3 regions of the Halomonas sp. NPDC076908 genome follow, and region 1 is predicted to be linked to each of the others. Evidence: predicted binding sites of a transcription regulator. Region 1 holds the regulator's gene; each other region holds the start of a gene.

What was found. Region 1 encodes FNR, which switches genes on or off when oxygen is low (the NO sensors DNR and NnrR bind a similar motif). Its sites were predicted from a motif close to TTGATNTANATCAA; they were not measured.
Region 2: a site for FNR is predicted at 1,026-1,039, ahead of dsrO (sulfate reduction electron transfer complex DsrMKJOP subunit DsrO). Genes of this name have one in related genera too.
Region 3: a site for FNR is predicted at 856-869, ahead of ACQKE4_RS09130 (OmpW/AlkL family protein). Genes of this name have one in related genera too.

What each region holds. Positions count from the first base shown of each region.
Region 1 covers NZ_JBNNIW010000015.1:39,662-41,907, forward strand. Annotated here, with positions in the region: gene ACQKE4_RS10770 (DNA polymerase III subunit epsilon) at 1-48, shown strand, start outside; gene ttcA (tRNA 2-thiocytidine(32) synthetase TtcA) at 145-1,080, shown strand; gene fnr (fumarate/nitrate reduction transcriptional regulator Fnr) at 1,073-1,819, opposite strand; gene hemN (oxygen-independent coproporphyrinogen III oxidase) at 1,902-2,246, opposite strand, start outside.
Region 2 covers NZ_JBNNIW010000009.1:119,029-121,274, reverse strand. Annotated here, with positions in the region: gene nrfD (NrfD/PsrC family molybdoenzyme membrane anchor subunit) at 1-180, opposite strand, end outside; gene dsrO (sulfate reduction electron transfer complex DsrMKJOP subunit DsrO) at 164-940, opposite strand; gene ACQKE4_RS07560 (XRE family transcriptional regulator) at 1,198-1,470, opposite strand; gene purE (5-(carboxyamino)imidazole ribonucleotide mutase) at 1,679-2,191, shown strand; gene ACQKE4_RS07550 (5-(carboxyamino)imidazole ribonucleotide synthase) at 2,203-2,246, shown strand, end outside.
Region 3 covers NZ_JBNNIW010000012.1:39,238-41,483, forward strand. Annotated here, with positions in the region: gene ACQKE4_RS09130 (OmpW/AlkL family protein) at 109-750, opposite strand; gene putP (sodium/proline symporter PutP) at 941-2,246, opposite strand, start outside.

The sequences.
Region 1 (2,246 bases):
GCGCTGCTGTATATGCGCCTACAACGCATTATGGCGGAAACAGATTAGCGGGGAGAGTTTGGGTCAGGCGAAGAGTATTGCTAGAATGGTGCCCAATTATGCCTTTCTAGCGCTTTTCACCATTTCATCGGCAGTGCTTATATCATGCAATCTCTTGATCATTTCGACCCCGCTCATTTTGATGCTACTGGCTTGGATCCTGTTGAGGCAGCCCCCGTTGATACTGTCCAAGATCTATCAGAGCAGGCTGATGCCAAGCAGAAGCGTGAGTTTAATAAGCTACAGAAGCGCCTGCGCCGAGAAGTGGGCAACGCGATTATTGATTACCAGATGATTAACGAAGGTGATCGGGTGATGGTGTGCCTTTCCGGTGGCAAGGACAGCTATACCATGCTGGAGATTTTGCGCAATTTGCAGCGCAATGCGCCGGTCAATTTTTCGCTGGTAGCCGTCAACTTGGATCAAAAGCAGCCGGGATTCCCAGAGCATGTGCTGCCAGCGTATCTGGATAAGCAGGGCGTGGAGTATCACATTGTCGAGCGTGATACCTACTCGGTAGTGAAGGAGAAAACCCCAGAAGGCAAAACCACCTGCGCGCTTTGTTCACGCCTGCGGCGCGGCTCGCTATATGGTTTTGCCGAAGAGATTGGCGCCAATAAGATAGCCTTGGGCCATCACCGGGAAGATATTCTTGAAACACTTTTTTTGAATATGTTCTTTGGTGGTAGCTTGAAAGCCATGCCCCCCAAGCTTTTATCCGATGATGGTAAAAACATCGTCATTCGGCCACTGGCGTACTGTAAAGAGTCAGATATTGCAGAGTTTTCGCGGCTGATGCAGTTTCCGATCATTCCCTGCAACTTATGCGGTTCACAACCTAATATGCAGCGTCAGGTAGTGAAGGAGATGCTCGCCGAATGGGACAAGAAATTCCCTGGCCGTTTGGAAAGCATGTTTAAAGCCGTCACTAATATTGCACCTTCGCAGTTGGCGGATCGCAGCCTGTTTGATTTTGCAGGCTTGGAAACGAAGCAGGCTGAGCTGTTAGCTGGGCGCATTAACGCCTTTAATATCAGCTAACCGTTTGCTCTTCTTCTTCGGCGAGGGTGATTAAACGCGGCATATCGAGAATATTGACCTCTCTACCTGAAACCGCCACCACGCTCTGCTGCTGGAAGCGGCTTAAAATACGGCTGACCGTTTCCACAGCTAAGCCAAGGTAATTACCGATGTCGGCTCTGGGCATGGAGAGTCGAAAGCTATAAGGCGAGTAGCCCCGGTGGCGAAAGCGATCCGACAGCGTGATCAAAAAGGTGGCCAGGCGCTGGTCGGCGGTTTTGCGCGATAGCAGGCGCATCATGCGGCGATCATCACGTAACTCCTTGCTCATACTGCGATACAGCTGTCCGCGCAGTTCGGGGAGCTCTTCCGAGAGTAAATCCAAGCGATCAAACGGGATCTCGCAGACGGTGGTTGTCTCCAGGGCGATCACGCTACCGGGGTACTGCTCTTCATCGATACCATCTAGCCCCACCAGTTCACTGGGTAGATAGAAGTTGGTTAGCTGCTCGCTGCCGTTACCTTCGGCGGTCATCTGTTTCAAGCTGCCCGAACGAACGGCGTAAACGCTGGTGAAGGTGTCGCCTTGCCGAAACAGTGGCTCACCTTTTTTCAGCGGTGAGCGTCGTCGAATAATAGCATCGAACTGGCCCATATCGTCCAGCTCAAGGGCAAGCGGCAGGCAAAGTGAACTCAGACTGCAGGTTTGGCAGCGAGCTTCGTGCGGTAGCGAGCGGCGATGGCTCATAGGTTCCAACATGCTTTGCTCCTTGCGTTAGTTACGCTGATATTATACGGACCGCAACTAGTATGGGAGCTTTCGCACCCTAGCGACAAGTTGATTAAACAATCTTAGAGTAGCGCTGCCCTGTTTGCCCAGGTAGATGGGCATCGAACGCCATGGCTAAATGGCGAATGAGCAGCCGCCCTATGGGCGTTGCGCTAAGCTGGTCGCCACTTCGGGTTAACAGGCCATCTTTCTCGGCGCTCTGCAGACGCTCAAGGGCAGCCGCAAAGTAACGCGGTGCATCAATATTCCAGCGTTCACTGACGGCGGCCAGGTCGATGCGCATATCGCACATCAGTCGCTCAATAACGTCCCGACGAATCAAGTCGTCTTCGGTTAAGCGCAGCCCCTTTACAGTGGCTAACTGGCCTTGATCCAGTGCCGCCTCATAGCGGGCAAG
Region 2 (2,246 bases), on a different contig from region 1:
AACGCAGGCGATGAGCGCCAGACGTGCCGTAGGCAACCACGCTTTTTTGCCGAATATTAATGCTGGGGCAGCGAGCCACAAACTTGCGTAGGAGATCGCGATCATAAAAAAGTACTGTACCGCCCAGGGGTACCAGGCAATGTCATAACGCGGGGCGAGCAGTTCAATGGTGGAATTCATAGCCCATCTCCTGGCCGTGGGGGTCAAACACTTCAAGCGCCACGGGTTCCGCCACGGGGCGTGTGGTGAAGCGTTCATCCATCCCGAGGTAGAACACTTGGGGAAGCGTGTTTTTTTCTGGCTGAAGTACCATCAGCGCATCACGGTGCTCTTGAATCATGCGGCTGATTTGGCTGTCAGGATTGCGCATATCACCAATAATCCGCGCACCTCCAACACAGCTTTCAACACAGGCGGGCAGTAGCCCTGCCTCTAAACGATGCGCGCAGAACGTGCACTTGTCGGCGGTTTGGGTGCGCTCGTTAATAAAGCGGGCGTCGTAAGGGCAGGCGTTAACGCAATAAGCGCAGCCCACGCAGCGGTCGCTATCAACCACAACGATGCCATCCTGCTGTTGGTAGGTAGCTTCAACGGGGCAAACGGGCACGCAGGGTGGGTTTTCGCAGTGGTTACACAGGCGTGGCAGCATAAACGTGGCCAGCTCACCGCTCTCCTGGTGCTGAACTTCGTACTGGGAAACCGTGGTGCGAAATTGGCCAAGCGGTGCGGCGTTCTCGATATGACACGACACCGTACAAGCCTGGCAGCCGATGCACTGGCGAAGATCAATCAACATGCCGTAGCGCTTTGTGGGATCACCTTCGCGACGGGCAGGCTGTTGATTAATGCCTGCTTGGGCAAGGCTAGAAAAGGGTACCAGTGCAGCGCCTGCGCTTAAGCGGGCCAGCTGGCCGAGTAGCGAGCGGCGTATGGCGTCCATAGCGCCTCCTTAGCGGGTAAAACGTCATTCGCAGGGGCGAATGGTCGGGGTACGCTAAGATTACGCCTTAAGTTGAAGGGGAAAGTTGATTCTCGTCAATGAGTTAGCGCGCTTTTCTTAATGCTCCCTTAATCTTAAAGCGCTAACTAATTGTTTTCATGAAAGACGCCCTATTAAGCGTGACAAATAAAAACAGGCTGACCCAATGGGCCAGCCTGTATCGAAAAAGGGAGTAGATTCTGATGTAGTCGCTGTTGCTATGGCGCCTCCAGCTCTAAGGTGCGACGCAGTACATTGAGTTCATCAATGTTGAGGTGCTCGAGCCTTCCGGCGAGCAGGTCGCTGACCTTTTGCACTGGAAGACCCGCCCGGCGGGCGATATCACGACTTCCTAGGTCTGAAATAGCAATCAGACGGGTAATAATACGCATTAGGCGCGTACGTTTTTCTAAATCCCTGACGTCGAGGTCAGGGCTGCTTCGCGGAGGATCCAGCGTTTCTGCGTAAGCGGTTGAGTATGCCGTACTCATGTGACTCCATCAGTCTGAAATGACAATCACACAATGCCGCCAAGTCGCGCGCTTTTCAATGCCTAATTTGATGAAAATTTCACGACGAATGCCAAGCCCGTAAACGAGCGGGCTCTGGTAGACTATTCGCCTTCTTATTTTCAGGTGAGTCGCGTGCGGCTCGTTAAACGCGTTTGCTTTAATAGGCCATTGGCCGAGGAGTTTTTGCATGTCGAACAGCGCACCCAAAGTGGGCGTGATCATGGGGTCAAAGTCTGATTGGCCGGTCATGGAGCACGCAGTGGCGATGCTAGAGCGGCTGGGCGTTCCTTATGAAACCCGCGTGGTGTCCGCGCACCGTACACCTGATCTGCTGTTCGATTATGCTAAGAGCGCCTCTGAGCGAGGCCTGCAGGTGATTGTGGCGGGCGCTGGCGGCGCTGCCCATTTGCCGGGCATGGTGGCTTCGCAAACGCCGCTGCCGGTGCTGGGTGTTCCGGTAGAGTCGAAAGCATTGAAAGGCTTGGATTCGTTGCTCTCCATTGCGCAGATGCCGGGTGGTATCGCCGTGGGCACGCTGGCGATTGGTAAAGCGGGCGCAACCAACGCAGGCTTGCTAGCGGCACAAATTGTCGGCCTGCAAGATGCGACCGTAAGAAGTGCTGTTGAGGCGTTTCGCGCTGAGCAGACTCAGAAAGTACTCGATAACCCGGATCCACGCCCCGAGCCGGAAGCAGAATAAGGAGCCTGTCTATGAGCTCAGATATTGCAAAAAACGTCGCTGCAAAAAGCTCCGT
Region 3 (2,246 bases), on a different contig from region 1:
GCCTGCTCGCTGAGCAGGCTTTTTGGCTGATGCAAGCTGGTGGGCCGCTTAGTGGTGGTCGGCATAGCAGCGTACGACATAGTGATGGAAAACTCAGCAGCGGATAACTTAGAAGCGGTAGCTAAGCCCCGCCATGACAACAAGCGGGTCAATCTCCACGGTTCCTGCAGAGGCACCATTAACGCTAGCATCGGTATCGATATCGATGTACCAGGCAGCGGCATTCAGCGCCCAGTTATCATCGATTAATAAATCGATACCCAACTGGGCTGCTGCACCCCAAGAGTCGTCTAGATCTAAATCGCCAATCGCCAGCTCTTCATCTGAAAAGTGCGTGTAGTTAATACCTGCACCAACGTAGGGTTGAACGCGCGACTGAGTGCCGCCTAGTGGGTAGTACTGCAGCGTTAACGTAGGTGGTAGATGTTTGGTAGAGGCAATATTGTCGCCGTTCAAATGAATATCATGTTCAAACGGCAGCGCCGCCAGCAACTCAACGCCAACTTTATCGTGGAAGCGATAACCTAAAGTGAAGGCAAAATTGGTTTCATCCTGTACATCTACTGACAGAGCACCGTTGGCCAGTGAGCCGTTGTCGCTTTTAGGGGCGATTTTGGCGACACCCACGCGGGTAAAGAAGTCACCAGCACCGTAGGCAAATGCCTGGCTGCTGACTGCCAAAGTGGCAGCGGTAAGCCCCGCAGTGAGTAGAAGAGGGAGAGATCGAGTACAGAAAGATAGGTGGCGCATAGCATCGCTCCTGACCGTTAACATGATTCGTTAGCGCGTCGTTAATGGTTGGTTTAAGTGGTCGCGAACCATGTAGCCAGTATATCTAGGAGGGGGGAAGCGTTATTGACCTGGGGCAAAGAGAAGTGCACAAACCTCCCCGTGTCGGTGTCACTGACACGGGGAAGGTTTACGATCAAGTTATAGAGGGTTAGCGGGTGATATGCTGATATTCACCAGCATCGGCAGTAATGCTGCTCACCACCATAATGGCAATAAAGGAAGCGATGAATCCGGGAATGATTTCATAAACCCCGGGACCGCCCATGAATTCCCCGTTCCAGCCCAAGGCAATCCAGATCATGACGGTGGCGGCACCTACCACCATACCCGCGATGGCGCCAGCACCATTAGTGCGCGACCACATCAGTGATAGGATAATCAGCGGACCGAACGCCGCTCCAAAGCCTGCCCAAGCGTTACTCACCAGTCCCAACACCTGCGAGTCTTCGTTAGAGGCAATAACGGCAGCAACGATGCCCACCAGCACGACACAGACACGACCTACGGCCACAGACTGTTGCTCAGTTGCGTTTTTGTGCAGGAACAGGCGATAGAAGTCCTCTGTCAGTGATGATGACGCCACCAGCAACTGACTGGAAATGGTACTCATAACCGCAGCAAGCAGTGCCGCATAGAGGAAACCAGTGATCAGCGGGTGGAACAGCAAATTGGCTAGGATAATAAAGATTGTTTCCGGATCCTGGACATCTAAACCATTACGGATGGCGTAGGCCCGGCCAAATATACCCAGTGAAACGGCACCAATCAGGGAAATAAGCATCCAGCCCATACCAATGTTGCGGGCAACAGGAACATCTTTCTGTGACCGGATAGCCATGAAGCGCACAATGATATGTGGCTGCCCGAAGTAGCCCAGCCCCCAGGTAACCGCAGACAGCCACCCTATAAAGGTGAGTCCCGATGTCCAGGATAACAGCGTGGGATCGACTTCATTCAGGGTCTGAGACGTTTGGGAGAAACCGCCGCCACCTTCGCCGAACAGCACAACTGCAGGCATGATGATTAACGCTAACATCATGATGCAGCCTTGCACGAAGTCGGTCATGCTCACGGCCAGGAAACCGCCGACAACGGTGTAAATAAGCACCACGCCTAGTGTGATCATGACGCCCATGGCGTAGTTGCTCATATCACCGAAGTTATAAATCCCGGAGAACGCACTCTCAAACAGCTTGCCACCTGCCACTAGGCCGGACGCGGTATAGACTGAGAAAAAGATAACGATAACGATGGCGGACACCGTTCTCAGCGACATTGCCCGTGTGGGGAACCGGTTTGCCAGAAATGCAGGAATGGTAATCGCATTGCCGTAATGAATCGTCTGTTCACGAAGACGCGGTGCGACCAATACCCAGTTGAAGAAGGCACCCACGAGCAGGCCAATACCGATCCAGGCCGAGCCCAAGCCTGATACGAACATCGCTCCAGGCAAA